4 regions of the Metabacillus hrfriensis genome follow, and region 4 is predicted to be linked to each of the others. Evidence: riboswitches for the same ligand, from Rfam matches in the RefSeq annotation. Region 4 holds a riboswitch; each other region holds the start of a gene.

Region 1 (5,637 bases), 910 kb from region 4:
CTGCCATTTTTGTTCAATTATTTTAAGAAACAACCTCATGCAATTCGAATAGGTTATAAGATAACACATACTTTAACTGAATAGGTGATGGCGATGTCTGCAATTGAGGTTGAAAAGGTCATAATAGTTGAAGGAACATCTGACAAACGAAAGGTTCTTAATGTTGTCAATGAACCTGTAGAAATTATCTGTACAAATGGAACAATAAGCCTTACTCGATTAGATGAAATGATTGATGCTCTGTTTTATAGAGACGTATATGTGCTTGTAGATTCTGATGAATCAGGGGATCGCCTCAGAAAACAATTCAAGCGGGAACTGCCCGAAGCTGCTCATATATTTATAGATAGAATGTACCGTGAAGTTGCGACTGCACCTGATCAGCATGTTGCTGCTGTGCTTTTAAGTGCAAATATCGATGTTCAGGCGAAATACTTATAAAATAAAGGGAGTCTCATGAAAAGCAATGATTGAAATAAAAGAAGAACAATTAGATATGTTTGCTGAAAAAGAATTTGGCATCCTTTATCTATACACTCCATTTTGCGGAACGTGTCAGCTTGCAAAAAAAATGCTGTCTGTTGTTGAAGAGCTGCTCCCAGCTTTAGCGATTCATACGGCAAACTTAAATTTCCTGCCTAAGCAAGCGGAAGAGTGGGGAATTGAAAGTGTTCCCTGCTTGCTTATATTTGAAAATGGAGCGGTTACCCACAAGAAATATGCCTTTCATTCTGTTGAATATATTTATCAAATATTGAAAGAATATGCCGCCTGAGCAGGGCGGCATTTGACATATTTCTTGGGAAATAGAAAAAACGATTATTTTGTCTCTCCAAGTCCAATAAAGTGTCGAACTTTTCATAAAGGTGATGAGTCGTATTAAAACGAATTAATACGTTATGATCTGATAGGAAAGAAATGGGGAGAAAAAAAGAAATGGACTTATTTTCGTTTGTAGAAAAAATGAATGCGTCTTATTTTATTCAGCCGCTGCTTCCAAACGAAGAATTAAGAATACGGATAACCAGTTCAAAACAAAAACCCATCCTGCTTGTTTTAAAAAAGGGGGCTTGTTGTTTAAGCAGCGACAATGACAATCTTTCAGCACATGTACTGGTTTCAGGTGATGAAAATCATCTTCTTGACTGTTTTCACTCACCAATCAGACTTCTTCAGCTCTCAAAGCTAGGAGCGATTGAAGTAAAAGGATCATTTCGCAATGTACTAAGGCTTGAATCCATTATTCACTTGTCTAAATAATAATCTAAAAATTCAAACTATTAATTGACTGTGTAAATGAAGCGGTGTTACAATTCATTTAGATTCAATAAGTTTAATCTTATCAAGAGAGGTGGAGGGACTTGGCCCTGTGAAGCCCGGCAACCGGTTATTGCAACACGGTGCCAATTCCATCAGAGCAGGGTAGAATGCTCTGGAAGATAAGAAGAGTTATGGTGATTCCGCCTCTTCTTTGAAGGGGTTTTTTATATGGAAAAATGAAAAAGGAGATGGGAATATGGGACAAAATAAGTATCGGCTTGAGACGTTAAATGTACATGGGGGTTTGCAGAAGGATCCTGCAACAGGAGCACGGGCTGTGCCAATTTATCAGTCTAACGCCTATGTTTTTAATGATACGGAGCATGCATCGGATTTATTTGCTTTAAAAGAGCAGGGTTACATTTATACCCGGATACATAATCCTACCTCAACGGTTTTCGAAGAAAGAGTTGCCCAGCTAGAAGGGGGAGTAGGAAGTCTTGCTGTGGCAAGCGGCATGGCTGCGATAACGCTTTCCATATTAAATATTGCCGGAACAGGGGATGAGATTGTCTCTGCCTCAAGCCTATACGGGGGGACCTACAATCTCTTTCAAACCACTTTGCCTAAGTACGGGATACAGACTAAGTTTGTAAATGCGGATGATCCTGAGAATTTCAGGGATGCCATCACACCTAAAACAAAGGCCATTTTTGCAGAAACGATTGGCAATCCAAGTCTGCAGGTTCTTGATTTAGAGGCAGTGTCAAAAATTGCTCATGAAGCAGGTATCCCATTAATTATTGATAACACTTTTGCAACTCCTTATTTATGCAGGCCAATCGAACACGGAGCAGATATTGTCATTCATTCGGCCACCAAATGGCTGCTTGGAAACGGCACGACCCTCGGAGGAATTATCGTAGACGGAGGGAAGTTTGATTGGAACAGCGATAAGTTTCCGGGCTTTACTACTCCAGATCCAAGCTATCACAATCTTGTATATGCAGAAGCATTGCCGGAGGCAGCCTTTATTGTAAAAGCCCGCGTTCAGCTCCTCAGGGATTTAGGGCCTGCTATCAGTCCTTTTAATGCATTTCAATTTGCTCTTGGAGTGGAAACACTTCATGTAAGAATGAAAGAGCATATTTTTAATACGAGAAAAGTGGTTGAGTATTTAAATGAGCATCCTGCAGTTAAATGGGTGCTGTACCCTGAAGATGAACAGCACCCTGACAAGGCCCTGGCAGATAAATATTTAGCTAAAGGGGCAGGCGCGGTTGTAGTGTTCGGCATTGATGGCGGCCGTGCAGCAGGCGCAAAGGTGATTAATTCTGTTAACCTATGGTCGCATGCAGCAAATGTCGGAGATGCCAAAAGCCTGATCATTCATCCTGCCAGCACTACACATCAGCAGCTGGATGCAGAAGGCCTGAAAAAATCAGGAGTAACTGAAGACTTAATTCGATTGTCTGTTGGGATTGAACATATAGATGACCTTCTGGAGGATCTTGAACAGGCAATTGAACAAGCAACGGGTGTGAAATCATTAATTGAATCATCCGTCTTTTCGAATTAATAAAAAACTTTTTGGTTGACACGGTCTTTTGGCACATGATAAAATCACACTCGTACTACTAACTCACTGAATTTAAACGTAAACTAATTAAATAAATTGTAAGTCTCTTATCCAGAGAGGTGGAGGGAAAGTGCCCTGCGAAGCCCGGCAACCGTCAATTTTATTGAAAAGGTGCCAATTCACTCAAAGCTGTTATTCAGTTTTGAAAGATGAGAGAAAGGTTCTTCTATAGATATGCCTTTCTGCTCATTTATGCAGAAAGGCATTTTTGTTTTCTTAAAAGTTTAAGGGGAACAAGTGGTTCCGCTTTTCTTAATAAAAAAAATGAACCTGACGTAATTCGTGCAAAATGATAGTGAGTGGAATTTTGGAAGAAGGTGAATTCATGATTACGTTAAAAGATGTCAAAAAAGTCTTTCAATCAAAAAGCGGAAATGTTACCGCGGTTGATTCAGTTGACTTGAACATAAATCAAGGTGAAATTTTCGGAATTATCGGTTATAGCGGAGCAGGAAAAAGCTCACTGATCAGATTGCTGAACGGACTTGAAAAGCCTACAGGCGGTTCCATTCAAGTAGCGGGAAGAGAGATCGATAAAATCCGCGGAGATGAACTGAGAACGGCAAGACACGAAATAAGCATGATCTTTCAGCATTTTAATCTCCTTTGGTCAAGGTCGGTCCGGGAAAATATTTCGTTTCCATTAGAAATTGCCGGAGTGAAAAAAGAGCAGCGGGTGAAACGAGTGGAAGAGCTGATTAAGCTTGTAGGGCTGGAAGGGCGGGAAGATGCATATCCATCCCAGCTGAGCGGAGGACAAAAACAGCGTGTCGGTATTGCAAGAGCTCTTGCGAATAACCCAAAAGTATTGCTTTGTGACGAAGCAACATCTGCACTGGACCCGCAAACAACAGATTCAATTCTTGAACTGCTGGTGGATATTAACGAAAGACTGGGTTTGACCATTGTCCTGATTACACATGAAATGCATGTTATTCGTAAAATCTGCCATCGTGTTGCCGTTATGGAGAACGGAAGGATTGTTGAGCAGGGTGAAGTGCTCGATGTTTTCAAAAAACCGCAGCAGTCTATTACGAAGCGCTTTGTGAAACAAATTACGGAGCCTGATGATACGCAGGAAACGATGGAATTGATTCTTGAAAAATACAAACACGGAATGGTTATTCAGCTAACATTTGTGGGGGATTCAACAGAAAGTCCGCTCATTACGAATCTTATACGAAACCATCCGATTGAAGTAAACATCCTTCAAGGGAAAATATCGCAAACTCAAAGCGGATCATATGGTACCTTGCTCATTCATATGGACGGGCAACCTGAAGAGCTTGATAAGGCAATGGCATTTATCCGCTCTCAAGAAGTTGAAGCGGAGGTGATTGCAAATGTTTGAGAATGTGAGATGGGAAAATGTATGGGAAGCTACAAGTGAAACCTTATTCATGACAGGATTCTCCGTGGCTGCAACATTTTTCTTGGGCATTATACTCGGGCTGCTGTTATTCTTAACTTCCAGAGGCGGAATATGGGAAAATAAACCGGTAAATATCATTATATCTGCATTCGTGAATATTTTCCGGTCGATTCCGTTTATTCTGCTTATCATTTTGCTGATTCCTTTTACAAAGGCCATTTTAGATACGTTTCTTGGAGCAAAAGCAGCATTGCCGGCTTTAATTATCGGCGCTGCGCCATTTTATGGACGAATGGTTGAAATTGCTCTACGAGAAATAGATAAAGGAGTCATTGAGGCTGCAAGATCGATGGGTGCAAAAACATCAACAATCATTTGGAAGGTATTAATACCTGAATCATCTCCTGCGCTTATCTCCGGCATTACCGTAACCGCAATTGCACTTGTCGGCTACACAGCCATGGCAGGGGTTGTCGGCGCCGGAGGATTAGGAAATCTTGCATTTCTTGAAGGTTTCCAGCGGAATAATAATGCTGTAACAATGATTGCGACAATCTTGATATTAGTGATTGTATTTATCATCCAATTTATTGGGGACTTTATAACATCAAAATTAGATAAACGTTAGGGAGGAAATTTACATGAAGAAATTATTATTAAGTGCTGTATTCGCAACATCTGCTTTCGCTCTTGCTGCATGTGGTTCAGGAGGCGGAAATGGCGAAGGAGAAGAAACAAAAACGCTGAAAATCGGTGCTTCAAATGTCCCGCATGCGGAAATTCTGGAGGAAGCACAGCCTTTGCTTGAGGAAAAAGGCATTGAACTTGATATCGTGCCGTTCCAGGATTATATCCTGCCGAATAAATCTCTCGCAAGTAAAGAAATTGATGCCAACTTCTTTCAGCATATTCCATATTTAGAGTCTCAAATGGCGGAAAATAAAGATTACGACTTTGTTAATGCAGGCGGCATTCATATCGAGCCAATTGGTGTGTATTCTAAAAAACATAAATCATTAGAAGAGATTCCAGAGGGCGGCACAATTATCATGAGTAACTCTGTAGCTGATCATGGCCGCATGCTTTCATTGCTTGAAAGCGAAGGCTTAATTACGATCAAAGAAGGTGTCGATAAAACAACTGCAACAATTGATGATATCGCTGAAAACAAAAAAAATCTGAAATTCAAAGCAGATGTAGAAGCAAGTATCCTTCCGCAGGCTTATAACAACGATGAAGGCGATGCTGTTTTAATTAATACGAACTATGCAATTGGTGCAGGACTCAATCCTCAAAAAGATGCGATTGCACTTGAAGGGTCAGAATCACCATATGTAAACATCATCACAGTCCGCAAAGGCGATGA
Region 2 (5,637 bases), 1.6 Mb from region 4:
CAGCTAAAATTTCTCCCCACGGATCGATTATCATCGAGTGACCGGCGAATTCATTATTCGGATCACTGCCTGAGCGGTTGCAGGCTACAACAAAACATTGATTTTCAATTGCACGGCTGATCAGCATGGATCTCCAGTGATGCAGTCTTGGGAGCGGCCATTCTGCCACAACGTAAAGGATTTCTGCTCCTTGTGCTGTATGAACGCGGATCCATTCAGGGAATCGAATGTCATAGCAAATCACTCCGGCACTTTGCAGACCGTCAAGCTGAAACAGGCCTTTTTCGGTTCCGCCGTTTAGATAAAGGTGCTCATCCATCAGTTTGAAAAGATGCAGCTTGCTGTATTCATGGTTAAGCTCGCCTTGGCGATTAAAAACATACATTGTGTTCGTGACGCCTGCCTCTGTTTTTTTCGCAACAGAACCTGCCACAATATTAACTTCATATGTTTTAGCCAGACTGCTGACCAGAGCGATTGTTTTGCTGCCGTTTGGGTCTGCGATCTCGTCGAGCCTAGTAAGATCATAGCCTGTTGTCCACAGTTCAGGCAGAACAATTACGTCAGGTTTTTCAGATGCTGCTATTTTTTCTATTTCTTTTTTTACCGTTTCAATATTTGCTTCAGGGTCACCAAAAACAAGGTCTATTTGCAGGCATGCCACTTTTGGATTCATCAATCTTCATCTCCGCCTCGAAAATTTTTCTTTACAAGCTGACTCTAACAATATATGATTTTTCACTAGAATTTCAAGAATTTTTTGAGAAGGTGTAAAACATGAAAAACTTCAATCAATCACAGTTATTAAATAAGCTTCCAAAGCAGTTTTTTGCAAGTCTCGTAGCAAGAGTGAATGCAAGTATCGAAGCGGGACATGACGTTATTAATCTTGGACAGGGGAATCCTGATCAGCCGACACCGCCCCACATTGTTAAGGCTCTTCAGGAGGCAGCGGAAAATCCGGACTATCACAAATATTCCCCGTTCCGCGGACAGAAATTTCTTAAAGAAGCAATTGCGGAATTTTACAAGCGGGAGTATGGTGTAACACTTAATGCTGACAAAGAAGTGGCCATTTTGTTTGGCGGAAAAGCGGGGCTTGTTGAAATTCCGCAATGTTTACTGGACCCGGATGATTTAGTTCTCGTGCCGGATCCCGGATATCCTGACTATTGGTCTGGGGTAGAGCTTGCCCGGGCCAGGATGGAATTTATGCCGCTGGTAAAAGATAATCAGTTTTTGCCGGATTATGGGCAACTTTCTGAAGAAGCGAAGAAACAGGCAAAGCTAATGTTTCTGAATTACCCGAACAATCCGACCGGTGCTGTTGCCTCAAAAGAATTCTTTGAAGAAACAGTCGCGTTTGCAAAAGAAAATGAAATTTGTGTGATTCATGATTTTGCCTATGGCGCCATTGGGTTCGACGGAAAAAAACCTGTCAGCTTTTTGGAAGTTGAAGGAGCGAAAGAAACTGGGATAGAAATCTATACACTCTCGAAGACGTATAATATGGCGGGCTGGAGGATTGGCTTTGCGATTGGCAATGAAAGTGTCATTGAAGCGATTAATCTGCTGCAGGATCACATGTTTGTCAGTGTGTTCAGTGCTGTCCAAGAAGCTGCTGCAGCTGCCCTGCTTGAATCACAGAGCTGTGTGGATGAATTGGTGGAGCGGTATGAAAGCAGACGCCATGCATTCATAACTGCTCTTAACGAAATTGGCTGGCAGGTTGAAGCGCCGCCAGGGTCGTTTTTTGCCTGGCTGCCTGTTCCGGAAGGCTATACGTCAGAATCCTTTGCCGAATATCTCCTCCTTCATGCACATGTCTGTGTGGCGCCGGGTGTCGGTTTTGGGAAATTCGGAGAAGGCTATGTAAGGGCAGGACTTTTAACCTCAGAAGAAAGACTGAGAGAAGCAGCAGCACGGATAAAATCTTTGAATTTATTTTAAAATGGCGGTTGACAGTCTTTTGAAAAAATGTTATAATCCAAATTAATTTCAGGTTATTCAGAACATAAAATAAATAAGCCATTCTTATCAAGAGCAGGTGGAGGGACTAGCCCGATGAAGCCCGGCAACCGACTTAAACCAAGGTTTAAGCACGGTGCTAAATCTTGCAGCATTTCGCTGATAGATAAGGATCTTAGCCAAGTCAGATAAGGTCTCTTTTCGATTAGCGGAAAGGGGCCTTTTTTATTTATTTAGAATGTATAAAATTTTGCGCATTGATGGCAAACTGAGTCGTCCAGCTCCTCGGCCAGAACAAAAAAGTCAAAACCGGACTTTTCTGCTGGTTTTGCCATGCCTGAGCTAAACTGGCGCTTGCGCATTTCTAAAACTGTTATGGAAGGCGGTACAAACATGAGCGGCATTACAGCAACCTATCTCATCCATGATGAAAAAAACTTAGAAAAAAAAGCAGAAGGGATTGCCCTTGGGTTAACCGTTGGGTCCTGGACGGATCTTCCGGAACTGACTCAGATACAATTGAAGCAGCACAAAGGGAAGGTCATCTCTGTAGAAGAATTTGAGGCTGATGATAAGGTTTCAGCTTTTTTAAACAAACGCGTTAAAAAAGGCATCGTTAAAATTTTTTACCCTGGCGTAAATTTCAGCCATGATTTGCCGGCGATTCTTGCGACTGTGTTTGGAAAACTGTCTCTTGACGGCGAAGTAAAGCTTCAGGACCTGGATTTTTCAGAAGATATTCTTGCTGAGTTTCAAGGTCCTAAATTCGGCATCAGCGGCATCCGTGAAAAACTTGGTGTATATGACAGACCTTTGCTTATGAGTATTTTTAAAGGTGTCATCGGACGTGATCTCGCTTTTTTAAAGAATCAGCTTAAAGATCAGGTGCTTGGCGGGGTTGATTTGGTGAAAGACGATGAAATTCTTTTTGAAAATCCGCTGACACCTTTTGACCAGCGGATTACTGCCGGAAAAGAAGTGTTAAACAAGGTTTATGAGGAGACCGGTCATAAGGCGATGTACGCGGTTCATTTATCAGGCAAAACGTATGATTTAAAAGAAAAAGCAAAGCGTGCGGCAGAGCTTGGAGCAGATGCCCTATTGCTTAATGTTTTTGCCTACGGCCTTGACGTGCTTCAAAGCCTGGCAGAGGACAAAGACATCAACATTCCGCTTATGGCTCATCCAGCTGTCAGCGGTGCATTGGCATCATCCTCACTATATGGAATCTCGCATTCTCTTTTACTCGGAAAATTGCTGAGATACAGCGGAGCCGATTTTTCTCTGTTTCCATCCCCTTATGGAAGTGTTGCGCTTGAGCGGGAAGCGGCCCTTTCCATAGGTGCAGCTTGTAAAGAAAACGTGCTCCTGAAGGAAACATTCCCTGTGCCTTCAGCAGGGATTCATCCAGGACTCGTCCCTATCTTAATCCAGGATTTCGGGTTAGATAGCGTGATTAACGCAGGCGGAGGTGTCCACGGACATCCAAACGGCGCTGCTGCAGGCGGAAAAGCTTTCCGTGCAGCGATCGATGCGGCATTACAAGGCATCTCCTTGACTGAAAAAGCAAATGAAAATGCGGATTTGAGAATCGCGCTGGATCTTTGGGGGCAGGTGGAAGTGAGCAAATGAGCAAGCCGATTATCATCTGTGATTTCGACGGAACAATAACAAACAATGACAACATTATTGCCATCATGAAGAAGTTTGCACCGCCAGAATGGAATGCTTTAAAGGATGATGTATTAAGACAGCGGATTTCTGTCCGGGCAGGAGTAGAGAAGATGTTTCGGCTGATTCCATCAGAGCTGAAATATGATATTATTCAATACTTGCTTTTTACGGCTCAGCTTCGCGATGGATTCCGTGAATTTGTTCAATATACGGAGGAGGAAGAAATCCCTCTGTATATCGTAAGCGGAGGCATTGATTTTTTTGTTCACCCATTGTTGAATGGCTTGGTTGACAGGGACCGTGTTTACTGCAATGCAGGTGATTTCAGCGGTCAGGCAATTGAAATCTTATGGCCAAACTCATGTGATGATCAGTGCAGCAATGACTGTGGCTGCTGCAAGCCGAGTTTAATCAGGAAGCTTGCTGCTCCTGATCAGGAAGTCATTGTCATTGGTGATTCAGTTACGGATTTAGAGGCTGCAAAACTTGCAGACTTTGTGTTTGCAAGAGATTTTCTTCTGGGAAAATGCCAGTCTTTAGACCTTCCGCATCAGGAATTTACTACGTTCTTTGATGTGATAGATAGACTTAAGAAAAAGCAGGAGGCGGTATCATGAGTCTTTTAAATCAACGCTTGCGCGAGCTTGCAGCGGTTAAACGCGAGCTTGCTGAGAGGGACTGGTTTCCAGGTACAAGCGGAAACCTCGCGATTAAGGTAAAAACAGAGCCGCTCTCGTTTTTAGTGACTTCAAGCGGTAAGGATAAACGGATTGAAACGGATGAAGATTTCCTATTGGTCGATCAGAATGGAGCTGCCCTTGAAGAAACAAAGCTGAAGCCTTCTGCTGAAACCCTGCTTCATGTTGAAATCTATAATCGTACGAACGCAGGCTGCAGCCTCCACGTCCATACTGTTGACAACAATGTCATCTCTGAGCTCTACGGCGATGACGGCGGCGTTACGTTTAAAGGACAGGAAATCATTAAAGCATTTGGTCTTTGGGAAGAAGATGCAGAGTGGCATATTCCGATTATTGAAAATGCGGCTCATATACCGGATCTCGCAGCTGACTTTGGCAAGTATGTGAACGGAAACTCCGGTGCTGTTTTGATCCGCAATCATGGCATTACCGTTTGGGGCAAGGATGCTTTCGAAGCCAAAAAAGTGCTGGAAGCATGTGAATTTCTATTTTCCTATCATTTAAAAGTCCTATCTTTAAAACAAGCTAAATCGCTCACATTAAGAGCTTAACAATAGGAGGAATTATAATGGCAACGATACGATTACAGGAAACAAATGAAAGAATCGCTGATCAAAAGGCGGTAGCTGCCTTTCTTGAGTCTCAAGAAGTCATTTATGAGCACTGGGATATCGAGAAGCTGCCGGAAGCTTTAAGAGAGAATTACAGTCTTGCTGATGAGCAAAAAGAGGAAATTCTGCAAGTATTCAAGGATGAAATCGCAGACATCTCAGAGCGTCGCGGCTACAAGGCACAGGATGTCATCTCTTTATCTGAGAGCACGCCGAATCTTGATCAACTATTGAAAAATTTTCAGCAGGAGCATCATCACACAGATGACGAAGTACGCTTCATCGTCAGCGGCCACGGCATATTCATCATACAGGGAAAAGACGGCTCATTTTTTGATGTTGAACTCAACCCCGGCGACTTAATCTCCGTACCGCCAAACATACGCCACTACTTTACTCTTCAGGAGGACCGCAAAGTTGTCGCAGTCCGCATTTTCGTTACATCTGAAGGCTGGGTGCCAATTTACGAAAAAGAAGAGCAGCAGGCATAATTGGAAATCCTCTTCACCTTGATGGTGAAGGGGGTTTTTTTATTCTGAAAGTAAAGGATTTTAGTCAGCAGAACAAGAATGAATGATTCGAATAGGACATCAGCTGCACAGAATGATTTAAAATAAACTTTGACTTATGCAATTTGAATCAAGGAGGAGAAAACCTTGTAAAGCGAGCACAATCTGAATCCA
Region 3 (5,637 bases), 2.1 Mb from region 4:
AAGGTAGGCTTGCAGTGATTTTTTCAGTTCATTTGGATCACCGTTAATAAATTGTGCATAAACGAATGAAATGTTCAATACTGCTGCTAACTTCGCACTATTCTCACTGGCTCCCAGGAGAAAAAGATGCGCTGGTTCAGGAGGAATAGGATAAGCTTTCACACCGTATAGCTCGTGTTTCTCATGTAAGCTGTTATGCATGAGACTTTTTAAATCACTTAATTTCTCTTGAATGCTTTGACCACCTTTCAAAAGATTTTGCTGAAGCGCTCTTGTGGAAAGGGGCAGGCCGCCCGGAGCTTTTCCTATTCCCAAATCCACTCTTCCTGGAGCTAAAGATGACAAAACGTTGAAGATTTCAGCGACTTTATATGGACTGTAATGTTGAAGCATAACTCCGCCAGAACCTATTCGAATCTGTTTGGTTTTTGCCAGAAGGTAGGAAATGAGAGCTTCTGGCGCAGAGCCAGCTAATTCCTCTGAATTATGATGCTCAGATACCCAAAAACGGTGATAACCCCATTTCTCTGCAAGTATTGCCAGATCCACTGTTTGTTTTAACGCATCTGCTGCTGTATCATTTTCTCCAATCGGACTTTGATCAAGAATGCTCAATTTTATTGACACACTTTCTTCCCCCCTTGTTTATTTCTTTTCCTCACAGCCCTATTTAATGTGCCTCTAGAAGTCCAGTCAGCAAAAGAAGCTGCAAAAAAGGCCCCCCAGATAAGAATGCATATCTTATCTGGGGCGCCTCCGGTTGACCAGTGGGCAATTCTTTATTCTTTCAATTCTTTAAATTATGAAATTTTAGATCCATTGAAAGAATATTATTCTTATTTTTCCGATAAATCAAGTTGGTTTTATAAAAATATTTTCGGACTATACAAAGGTCTACTAATCAAGATAAAAAGTCAGCTGTTTCCTGTTCTTCCTTGTTCTGCGTTTTTTCACGCAAACTGATTTTCCGGAAATTCCAGACCTAAGCTCTCTCGAAGAGTGACACCTTCATACTCCGATCGAAATAAACCCCTTTCTTGAAGAATAGGAACAGCTAATTCTATAAAGTAATCAGTTGTCTATAGTCCATCGATAAAGAGTCTTTATTAATTATTAATTATTTATGATTTCTTCAACCGGTTTTTTTACTGGGATTTTGGTTCCGCCAAATTCCTTCTTTATGAATTCCTGAACTTCTTTCGAATGATATATACTGCTTAATTTTTTAAAATTTTCATTTTTTTCGTTTTCTTTTTGAGTAACAAGAATATTAATATTTGCCTGTGTATCTTGATTGACCTCTTCATGGTAAATAGAATCTTTAATAGAATTCAATCCAGCATCAAGAGCAATGCTGTTTCCAATTAAGGAGGCATCTACATCGGGAAGAGACCGCGCTGTAGATGATCCGTCTACTGGAACAAATTTAATATTTTTCGGGTTTTCTACAATATCTTGAATCGTTCCAAATGAATCAAAATCATCCTTTAACGTAATGACACCTGCATTTCGCAATACGCGTAGAGCTCGAGCTGTATTTGCCGGATCATTAGGAATGGCTATTCCAGCATTTTCCGGAATTTCTTCAAGTGACTTCAAGCGTTTAGAATAAATACCCATTGGTTCTAAATAAGTTGTTGCTATTGCGGCTAAATCTGCATTTTTACTTTTCACATAATCTTGAAAATATGATAGTGATTGAAAAGCATTTACATCAAGGATTCCGTCATTTGTAGCCTCATTAATTTGCAGGCCGTCATTAAATTCTTTTACTTCAATCTCAATTCCGGCTTCTTTGGCTGCTTTTGATTTTGAAATAAAGTTCCATACTTGAGCATCTGATCCAGATGAACCTACGACAATTTTGTTGTTTTCAGATGCATTTGAGTTTATGTTGCATCCTGATAAAATAATGAATATGATTCCGGCTAGAAGTGTAATCGATAATTTTTTCATTTTTGTTTTCTCCCTTTTTCATTTTTTTTAAATCCTTAATATTGCGAGTTCTCACCGCCCATCAAAAATTGCGTAAAATAAAAACCCTTTCTAAAATAAGAAAGAGTTTCGGATTAAACGAATATCTCATCTTATCTTTCAAGCACTTTCATGCTTGCTGGAATTAGCACAGTACTTTTATATAAGCCTGTTGCCGAGGTTTCATAGGGCCATTCCCTCCACCTCTCTAAATAAGAATATATGTTTTTTTCATCCATTAATGGATTCATCACTCCTTAATTAATCATGTTAAATGAACGAAAGGCTTCCATCTCAAGTTCTCAGGGTACTTGAGTGAAAGCCTCTGGTTATCCAGTGAGCGCTGTAATTGAAAAATTTGTTAATATTAAATTAATACAATAAATCATATGTGTCAAGTCGGAATTAAAAATAATAATTACTTTCTATACTGCATTGATTAAATCAATTATGCCTAATACACATTGTAATTACTGTTTATTTCTTGTATTAAGGGCATAAAAATTTATTCCTAATAACATTGCAATTCTTATCTCCTCCCAAAATTCTCTCTTTGAAAAATAGGAAAAAGAAAAATTGGTTTATTCATATTTACTCACATCAAGGTTGATTTAACTTTCTATTTGTTAATAAAAAAGACACCCCTATTTTTTGCTGCGTTGAAGGTAACTTCACGTGCAAATAGAAGAGTGTCTTTTTGAAAAACTATCAAACTGCTTTTAAAAAAGAATCGTTTTCACTTGATTTGTTTTAATTTTCGATTGTACTTTATTTTCTTCCACCTCTATAACTTCAGAACATTTTTCATTAAGATTTGCCGTATATGCTTGTTGAATAGAACGGTTTATTTTAAATGAAACGACCTTTTCTTCGTCGGTTGGATTATAGAAACGCAATACGAATTGATCATCCTTTTCGGCTTTCTTCAAAGTACTTAAAACAGAATCCTGATGTACTTCTTTTATAAAGCTGAAAGAGGCCGGCGTTTTAACATCCGCTGTATTAAGTTTCATTGCATTAAATGGAATTTTGTTATAGAGATCAATTGGTGTTAAGTACTCTTTAGCCATCCGTGCAGCATTAGCTTTTAATGCAGATTGCTGATGTGTAACAATCGCAAACTCTAACGTTAGTTTTCCAAGCATTTGTGAGTCTGGAGTAGGTAATTTAATTCCAGAAGGACGGCCCGGCCTTCTGAGCAGTTCTTCCTTACCCAGCACTCCTACACCTCTGAACAAGGTTATAGCAATTGTGTCGTATGCTTCACCGACAATCTCATACTCTCTTGTACTATTTGTTAGTACACTCACACCATATGCTTCATTGGATAGACTAACAAAACTTAACATTGGATAAATGGAATCTGGACGTTCATCCCATTCTTCCTGCTCCCAAATATCCATTGCACTATCGTAAACATCACGTTTCAAACAACCAAATTGGTTATCAGATACAGAAAATGCTGAAGCAATTCCCGTTGGAATTAACGCTCTTAAACGATGATCTTTAGCGTGATTATCTATCTCAAGCTTGATTTCAATAATTGGCTTGTGATTTGGAATGGTGAGTTTAATATGCACATCTGCAGAGCTATCTAAAATATGATCTTTTCTCTTATTTAGATCTTCTGGAATTGCAAGGGTATAACGAATATCTATAGTAGCCTCATACTGCCCCTGTTTAATTTCAACGTCCGCCTTTACGTTGTTACTATAGATTAGCGTTTCATCTCTTAATGGAGAAAAGTCATATTCATCTCCATCATCCCCTCCATCTTCAAGTAACAGAACATCGTTGAAGGTCTTGTTTAACTTCTTATCAAAAATATTCAACGAACCATTTGAATTTACGCTGATTTCGTAGAAATCTGTTGTAACTTCACTTTTTGGAGAAATTGAATTTTTCATTTCCCCATCATTTTCAACTATAAAATAGGTTTTATAGCCTAATGCAGGAAATTGGTCTTTTAATTGAACGGTATATTTAATAAAGGGATCATAGTTTCCGTAATGAACGATTTGACGGTCAATTAACCCAGGATCAATAACAACGCTGTCTATTACTTCAAACTCAATTTCCTTTGACATTTCATCAATTAACTTAAAGGACTTTAATTTTGTAGTAACTTCTGTTGTAATGACTTCCTCCCGATCATAGGGAAGTAAGTTAAAAGCAGAAAGACGATCATAATTCCATTCTGTATCTACTGAATCAACAATTTTTCTCTTATAGAAGCTGATAAGTTGATCGACTTTTTCTTCTGCAAGAAAAAATCGGTTAACAATTTCTTGATGGACTTTATCTGAGCAGCAGCATCCTATACTGTCATGCGCATGATTTTTCATAATTTCTTTCCAAATAAGTTCTATTAGACCGTGATGATATTCAAAACCTAGGCTGTACGCAAGAGTTGCAAGTGGTTCTAATATGTTTGTGAGCTTATTTTCAATTCTTGCATTGGCAGCTTTAATATCCATGCGTGTGGAATAAATACTTCGGTGAACGCGTGAATACTTTCCATCTATAAATTCACCCTGCAGTGTAGGAAGTTCCTCATTTTTTTCTAATTCACCAAAGATGTTTTCATATTTGCTCAAGAAAAACTCGCGGTCTGGGTACATTGCCTGCAGTTTATCCATAACAGTAAAGATATTTTTTTGAATAGGCATTTGATCATGACCATTTGGCAAAATGATATTCTCTGTCGTAGCACCGTGATCTAACACCTTAAAATACTTATCAATACGTTCTTGAAGCTTTTGTTCATCCTCCGGCAAATACTTTCCAATCGCGTATCCTAGAGGAAATAATTGTACCAGAACTTTAGAACCTTCATCTGTTTCCCAATAGAATTCCGTTTTGTCTGTGCCGTGACGTTCAGTAGCCCCTCGCCAAAAAATCGAATACTTAATATCAAAACCATTTAAAATTTGCGGCATTTGTGAAGATTGTCCAAAGGAATCTGGAAGGTATCCGATTTTCATGTGACTCCCGAACTCTTCACAATCTTTTATTCCATATAATAAATTTCGTACAATCGATTCTCCGCCAACCACCATCTCGTCTGTTTGTGTATACCATGGTCCAATGATCAGCTTTCCTTTTTGAACTAGACTTTTGACTCTTTCCTTACTTTCCGGCTTAACAGCAAAGTAATCCTCTAAAATTGACGTTTGACCATCTAGTACATAGTGTGGATAATCTGGATTATTTTCTAGCATCTCCATTATTTCTTCCATATTGTTAACCAAAAGAATTCTAGATTCTTCCGTTGAAAAATACCATTCTCTGTCCCAATGCATATGTGGAACGATATGAACTTTTGTCATGATGTCCTCCAATTACGATGTATTTGTATATCACTTAAGCAACTTAAGTGCGATAGATTATAACCGCCAAAAATCTAAGCAGCCATTCGGGAAGATTTTTTATTCTTTTCTCTTTTCAGCTTGCTTTTTCTTGTTGCAATCAACAAAATCGTTGAAACAACAGCACCAATTAATGCGGCGCCAAACCATATACTGGCTGCTAATAGCATCGGCTTTCCTTGTAATAGTGCAAGCGAGAAAATTCCGGCTCCAGGAACGTTTAAACCGATATTAAAATAAGATACAATAGCTCCTGTAATAGCAGACCCTGCAACTAAAGATGGAATTACTCGAA
Region 4 (5,637 bases):
TCTTTTTTAGGTGCAACTTCTCCGACTGCAGAGCAGATTGGTTCATCGTTTCCAATAACGCCGATTTCAATTTCACGGCCGATAATGCCTTCTTCAATAATAATCTTGCGGTCATAATTGAATGCTTCATCAAAAGCTTTTACAAGGGATTCGCGGTCTTTGCATTTGCTGATGCCGACACTTGATCCAAGATTTGCCGGTTTTACAAAGCAAGGGTAGCCAAGCTCCTGCTCAACTGTCTCGTAAGCTTTCTCCGGAGATTTCTTCCAGTCATTCTTAATGAATGAAACGTATTTAGCCTGCTCAAGTCCGGCCTGTGCAAACAGGTTTTTCATAATCACTTTATCCATGCCGGCTGCAGAAGCAAGAACGCCATTCCCTACATAAGGAATATTCAGCAATTCAAGCATTCCCTGAACCGTTCCGTCTTCACCGTTTGGTCCATGCAGAAGAGGGAACACTACATCGATTTGCTCATGCTCATTGTCCGTCTTTGAAGGAAAGAGATCCTGATTCAAAGCAACCGGCGATACAGCTGTGCCGCCTTCTTTAAACTGAAGAGCAGCAACGTTTGCAGCAGGCTCCTGCAATTTTGCACCGCGGATCCATTCACCTTTATCTGAAATGTAGATTGGATGTATATCAAATTTGTTTGTATCTAAAGCTTTTATTACAGCAAGTGCGGTCTGCAATGAAACCTGATGCTCTGCTGACTTGCCGCCGTATAATAATCCGACTTTAATTTTCATGTGGATATCCCCCTAAAGAAAGTTCATCTCTTCTATATTATCATTTTCAAATCAAATTGTTATAGCCATCATGCAATTCTTTATAACATTCGAGTGACACGCCTTTTTCCGTCCGCTTTTGATTATCCTATTTTAGCTATTTGTGCTGTTATTGGTGACTCTGGTTTTTGAGCTTGTTATGAGGCTTCATTCAGGTTCTATGATTACCCAACTTCGGCTTTTCTGCTGTTTTGGAGACTCATACTGGCTCTTTGATTCCTCTAAATTCGATTTCCAGCTTTTTTGAGGACTCATACTGGTTCTTTGATTCCTCTAAAAAGTTTTTACACACGTTTTGGAGACTCATACTGGCTCTTTGATTCCTCTAAATCGGATTTCCAGCTTTTTTGAGGACTCATACTGGTTCTTTGATTCCTCAAAAAAGACTTTACACACGTTTTGGAGACTCATACCAGCCCTTTGATTCCTCTAATCCGATTTCCAGCTCTTTTGAGGACTCATACTGGTTCTTTGATTCCTCTACAATGACTTTACACACGTTTTGGAGACTCATACAGGCCCTTTGATTCCTCTAAATCCGATTTCCAGCTCTTTTGAGGACTCAAACATGATCTTTGTTTCCCCTAATTCGGCTTTCCAACTGTTTTGGAGACTCATACCAGCCCTTTGATTCCTCTAAATCCGATTTCCAGCTCTTTTGAGGACTCATACTGGTTCTTTGATTCCTCTAAAATGACTTTACACACGTTTTGGAGACTCATACCAGCCCTTTGATTCCTCTAAATCGGATTTCCAGCTCTTTTGAGGACTCAAACACGATCTTTGTTTCCCCTAATTCGGCTTTCCAACTGTTTTGGAGACTTATACAGGCTCTTTGATTCCTCTAAATCCGATTTCCAGCTCTTTTGAGGACTCATACTGGTTCTTTGATTCCACTAAATCGGATTTCCAGCTCTTTTGAGGACTCAAACACGATCTTTGTTTCCCCTAATTCGGCTTTCCAACTGTTTTGGAGACTTATACAGGCTCTTTGATTCCTCTAAATCCGATTTCCAGCTCTTTTGAGGACTCATACTGGTTCTTTGATTCCACTAAATCGGATTTCCAGCTCTTTTGAGGACTCAAACATGATCTTTGTTTCCCCTAATTCGGCTTTCCAACTGTTTTGGAGACTCATACCAGCCCTTTGATTCCTCTAAATCCGATTTCCAGCTCTTTTGAGGACTCATACACGATCTTTATTTCCCCTAATTCGGCTTTCCAACTGTTTTGGAGACTCATACAGGCCCTTTGATTCCTCTAAATCGGATTTCCAGCTCTTTTGAGGACTCATACACGATCTTTGTTTGCCCTAATTCGGCTTTCCAACTGTTTTGGAGACTCATACTGGCTCTTTAATTCCTCTAAAATCGCTCTCGACCTGTTTCCAGGATCCACCCAGGTTTTTTTGTACATCCTAACAGAGGCATTCGCTATCTGCCAAAACTCCATATCATCCTTTTTATCCAGCACTGCGCATTCAGTGACCAGAGCTCTTTACAAAGTTTATTTTGGCCTGCATAAGCAATTCGTGAATGCAAAATCCTCATTATGTATTAAAATAAAAGCAAGGAGGCATGATCATGAAGCAAATTACATCCAAAGAACAGTTTCAAGAGTTAATTACCCAAGATCAAGAGGTGCTGATCAAATTTTTCGCAGACTGGTGCCCTGACTGTACAAGAATGAATATGTTTATTGATGAAATCATTGGGGCTTATTCTAAATATGATTGGTACGAAATCAATAAGGATGAGTTCCCTGAACTTGCAGAAACTTATCAGGTAATGGGCATCCCAAGCATTCTGATCTTCAAAAACGGTGAAAAACTCGGGCATCTTCACAGCGCTAATGCAAAATCACCAGAGCAAGTAACTGAATTCCTGCAAGAAAAGCTCGGCTGAATTTTTAGAATTGACAGATTAAACAATTTTATTTATGATACAACTAATTTCATATGCTTTCTTATCAAGAGAGGTGGAGGGACATGGCCCTTTGAAGCCTCGGCAACGGATCTATACAGAAACCGTGCCAATTCCAGCAAACGTTATGTTTGACAGATGAGATGGAACTGAAAACAGCAGATTCTGCCTCTCTTCTTACACAAGAGAGGCTTTTTTATGCGGAGAGAGGAGTGTTTTATTGATGAAATACGGATTTTGGCTGCCGATCTTCGGCGGATGGCTCCGGAATGTGGAAAATGAGAATATGCCCCCGACCTACGCATATGCAAAAGAGGTCATTCAAAAGGCGGAAAAATGGGGTTATGATACAACCTTGATTGCCGAGCTTTACTTAAATGATATTAAAGGACCTGAGCACGATTCCCTCGAAGCATGGACCACAGCAGCCGCACTTGCAGCCGTGACAGATAAGATTGAAATCATGACCGCAGTAAGACCCGGTTTTCATAATCCCGCGGTTACAGCAAAAATGGCAGCAAACATCGATCACATCAGCAATGGCAGATTCACCTTAAACGTCGTATCGGCCTGGTGGGAAGAAGAAGCGCGGCAATATGGCGGAATTTTTACTGAGCATGATGCAAGATATGACCGGACAGAAGAATTCATCCAAGTATTAAAAGGGCTGTGGGAAAAAGAAACCTTCACCTATCAAGGCAATTTCTATCAGTTCAGCCAAACACATCTCCATCCAAAGCCTGTACAAAAGCCGAATCCGATTCTTTATGCAGGCGGCGAAAGCCCCCGCGGAAAAGAAACCATTGCGAGGCATTGTGATGCCTATGTAATGCACGGCGGAACGGTTGATGAAATCAGAAGCAAGATTGATGAGATGAAGAAGTTAAGAGCATCTGCTGAAGGCAAACCGTTTCAATCCTTTGGAATGGCTGCTTACATTGTGTGCAGAGATACGGATGATGAGGTTCAGGCGGAGCTTGCAAGAATCACGGATATTAAGGAATCTTCAGCTTATGCGGGATATAAAGATTTCACAACAAAATCCCAGCTTGAACAAAAGCTCGAGCTTTATGATTACTCTGTCTCCAATCGAGGATTGCGACCGAATCTAATCGGAACGCCTGAGCAGATTGCAGAAAAGATTATTCAGTATGAAGATGCCGGGCTCGACTTGCTTCTGCTGCAATTCTCTCCGCAGCTCGAGGAAATGGAACGATTCTCAACAGAAGTGATGCCGCTTGTGGAAGAAAAAAGAAAAGCGAAACTAGAAAGCACATACTCTTCATGAGTATGTGCCTTCTGGTCTTCTTGCTTCAAACGTAATGGTTTGCTCCGCGTGCACGGGCTCTTTTCCATATGTATAATCGGCTGATATCACAATGTCAATAAACCCAAGCCGCTCTAAAACCAATTTAAATTCACGTACACCGTACCATCTCATCGCAAACCTCTGCAGTTCAGTGTCTATCAGCTTGCCTTCCTGCCACTTTTCATATTTCAAATAGCTTACCGAATACTGCTCAAGGTAATTCACTTCCACCCGCTTTGATTCCATTGTAATAACATTCTGTTCGGGTGTAACCCAAGTTTTCGTCTTGACCTCATTTAGAGCTGTATCAGGCTGAAGATACAAATCAAGAATCAGCCGGCCGCCTGCAGCCAGATGATCGTAAAAGTTCTTAAGCGTCAAAATGGATTGCTTTCTGTCTTCAATCAGCAAAAAAGTCCCCGCTGGAATGATAATCGCCTCAAAGGTGCGGGGGAGTTTCATTTCGCTCATCCCCATTTTCTGCAGGACTGGAGACAGCCCCCTCTCCTCGCAGCGCTTTCTGCATGACTCGAGCATATCTTGCGATTGATCGATTCCTTCTATTTTCAGCCCATCCTGAAGAAAAGGAATATAGATTCTTCCTGATCCGGCACCCGGCTCTAAAATACGTCCTTTTACATCCTTGAGACGCTCACGGTAATATTCGATGTCTCCAAAAGAATGGCCGACCGGCTTGTCGATATCATAAACTTCCGTTGCAAGTTTGCTGTAGCTGCTGAACATGTAACCAGCCTCCCGGGTAGAATTATGTTATTATTTATAGCCTTAATCCTGTGACTCATACATAAGAAATGCGGAATCGCCCGTTTAGCTCAGGCAGACAGAAAAGTCCGGGTTTTTGCCGGATTTGTTCAGGCCGAGCGAGTTTGGCAATGGAGCTTGACATCAATGCAGAAAATTACTGCCTTATCTCATCCTATCAAACGTTTGTTTAACTCTTAAATCCTTTTTGTGCGCGGATCATTGCGCTTTACAAGATAGTAGCCGATACCTGCAAGCGCCATAATAATGACAATCGGAATAATATATGGCTCAGCAGCATATTTAATCTCGGTCCAATTCGTGCCTAGCTGAATTCCCAAATACAAAAAGAAAATGGTCCATGGAATCATGGCAGCAACAGTATAAATCGTAAATCTCCATAACGGCATCTTTCCGATCCCGGCAGGAATGGAAATGGCATGTCTCACAACCGGAATGAATCTTGCTGTAAAAATAACCCCGGCACCATATTTTTCAAACCAGGCCTCTGATAGATCCAAATGATGTTTATTAATAAATAAAAACTTCCCGAACTTTTCAAGAAAGGGTCTTCCGCCATAATACCCCATCCAATAAAGGAAAACTTGTGCAAGCGTTCCTCCTATCACTCCGGCAACAACCGCTCCCGCAAACTTAATTTGTCCAAGAGAGATTAAATAGCCGCCATAACCCAGAACAATTTCACTTGGAATAACCTCAACCATTAATCCCAGAGCAATTCCGTAATAGCCTAAATCAGCCAGAACCTCTAAAAGTGAATAAATGAATTCCTTCATATTCGCTCCCCTGCTTTGTATTTTCTATAAAGAAAACATCATGATCCCTCATGTACTCT

What was found. Region 4 has a riboswitch for S-adenosylmethionine ahead of QLQ22_RS01280 (LLM class flavin-dependent oxidoreductase). Riboswitches for the same ligand answer to the same signal wherever they lie in the genome.
Region 1: it holds a riboswitch for S-adenosylmethionine, as region 4 does, so the genes downstream of both, QLQ22_RS21820 (O-acetylhomoserine aminocarboxypropyltransferase/cysteine synthase family protein) here and QLQ22_RS01280 (LLM class flavin-dependent oxidoreductase) in region 4, are expected to answer to the same signal.
Region 2: it holds a riboswitch for S-adenosylmethionine, as region 4 does, so the genes downstream of both, mtnW (2,3-diketo-5-methylthiopentyl-1-phosphate enolase) here and QLQ22_RS01280 (LLM class flavin-dependent oxidoreductase) in region 4, are expected to answer to the same signal.
Region 3: it holds a riboswitch for S-adenosylmethionine, as region 4 does, so the genes downstream of both, QLQ22_RS15505 (MetQ/NlpA family ABC transporter substrate-binding protein) here and QLQ22_RS01280 (LLM class flavin-dependent oxidoreductase) in region 4, are expected to answer to the same signal.

Annotation. Positions count from the first base shown of each region.
Region 1 covers NZ_CP126116.1:4,385,459-4,391,095, reverse strand. The annotation lists gene QLQ22_RS21835 (toprim domain-containing protein) at 94-441, shown strand; gene QLQ22_RS21830 (thioredoxin family protein) at 467-775, shown strand; gene QLQ22_RS21825 (SCP2 sterol-binding domain-containing protein) at 937-1,260, shown strand; SAM riboswitch class I at 1,337-1,446, shown strand; gene QLQ22_RS21820 (O-acetylhomoserine aminocarboxypropyltransferase/cysteine synthase family protein) at 1,517-2,839, shown strand; SAM riboswitch class I at 2,944-3,055, shown strand; gene QLQ22_RS21815 (methionine ABC transporter ATP-binding protein) at 3,225-4,250, shown strand; gene QLQ22_RS21810 (methionine ABC transporter permease) at 4,243-4,899, shown strand; gene QLQ22_RS21805 (MetQ/NlpA family ABC transporter substrate-binding protein) at 4,913-5,637, shown strand, end outside.
Region 2 covers NZ_CP126116.1:1,824,536-1,830,172, forward strand. The annotation lists gene QLQ22_RS09010 (carbon-nitrogen family hydrolase) at 1-676, opposite strand, end outside; gene QLQ22_RS09015 (pyridoxal phosphate-dependent aminotransferase) at 778-1,950, shown strand; SAM riboswitch class I at 2,032-2,141, shown strand; gene mtnW (2,3-diketo-5-methylthiopentyl-1-phosphate enolase) at 2,362-3,600, shown strand; gene QLQ22_RS09025 (2-hydroxy-3-keto-5-methylthiopentenyl-1-phosphate phosphatase) at 3,597-4,259, shown strand; gene QLQ22_RS09030 (methylthioribulose 1-phosphate dehydratase) at 4,256-4,894, shown strand; gene QLQ22_RS09035 (1,2-dihydroxy-3-keto-5-methylthiopentene dioxygenase) at 4,912-5,445, shown strand.
Region 3 covers NZ_CP126116.1:3,153,123-3,158,759, forward strand. The annotation lists gene QLQ22_RS15495 (LLM class flavin-dependent oxidoreductase) at 1-627, opposite strand, end outside; gene QLQ22_RS15505 (MetQ/NlpA family ABC transporter substrate-binding protein) at 1,114-1,956, opposite strand; SAM riboswitch class I at 2,085-2,193, opposite strand; gene mngB (mannosylglycerate hydrolase) at 2,694-5,303, opposite strand; gene mngA (PTS 2-O-a-mannosyl-D-glycerate transporter subunit IIABC) at 5,378-5,637, opposite strand, start outside.
Region 4 covers NZ_CP126116.1:225,639-231,275, reverse strand. The annotation lists gene QLQ22_RS01290 (D-alanine--D-alanine ligase) at 1-749, opposite strand, end outside; gene QLQ22_RS01285 (thioredoxin family protein) at 2,372-2,692, shown strand; SAM riboswitch class I at 2,751-2,855, shown strand; gene QLQ22_RS01280 (LLM class flavin-dependent oxidoreductase) at 2,934-3,998, shown strand; gene QLQ22_RS01275 (class I SAM-dependent methyltransferase) at 3,993-4,763, opposite strand; gene uptA (undecaprenyl phosphate transporter UptA) at 4,979-5,578, opposite strand.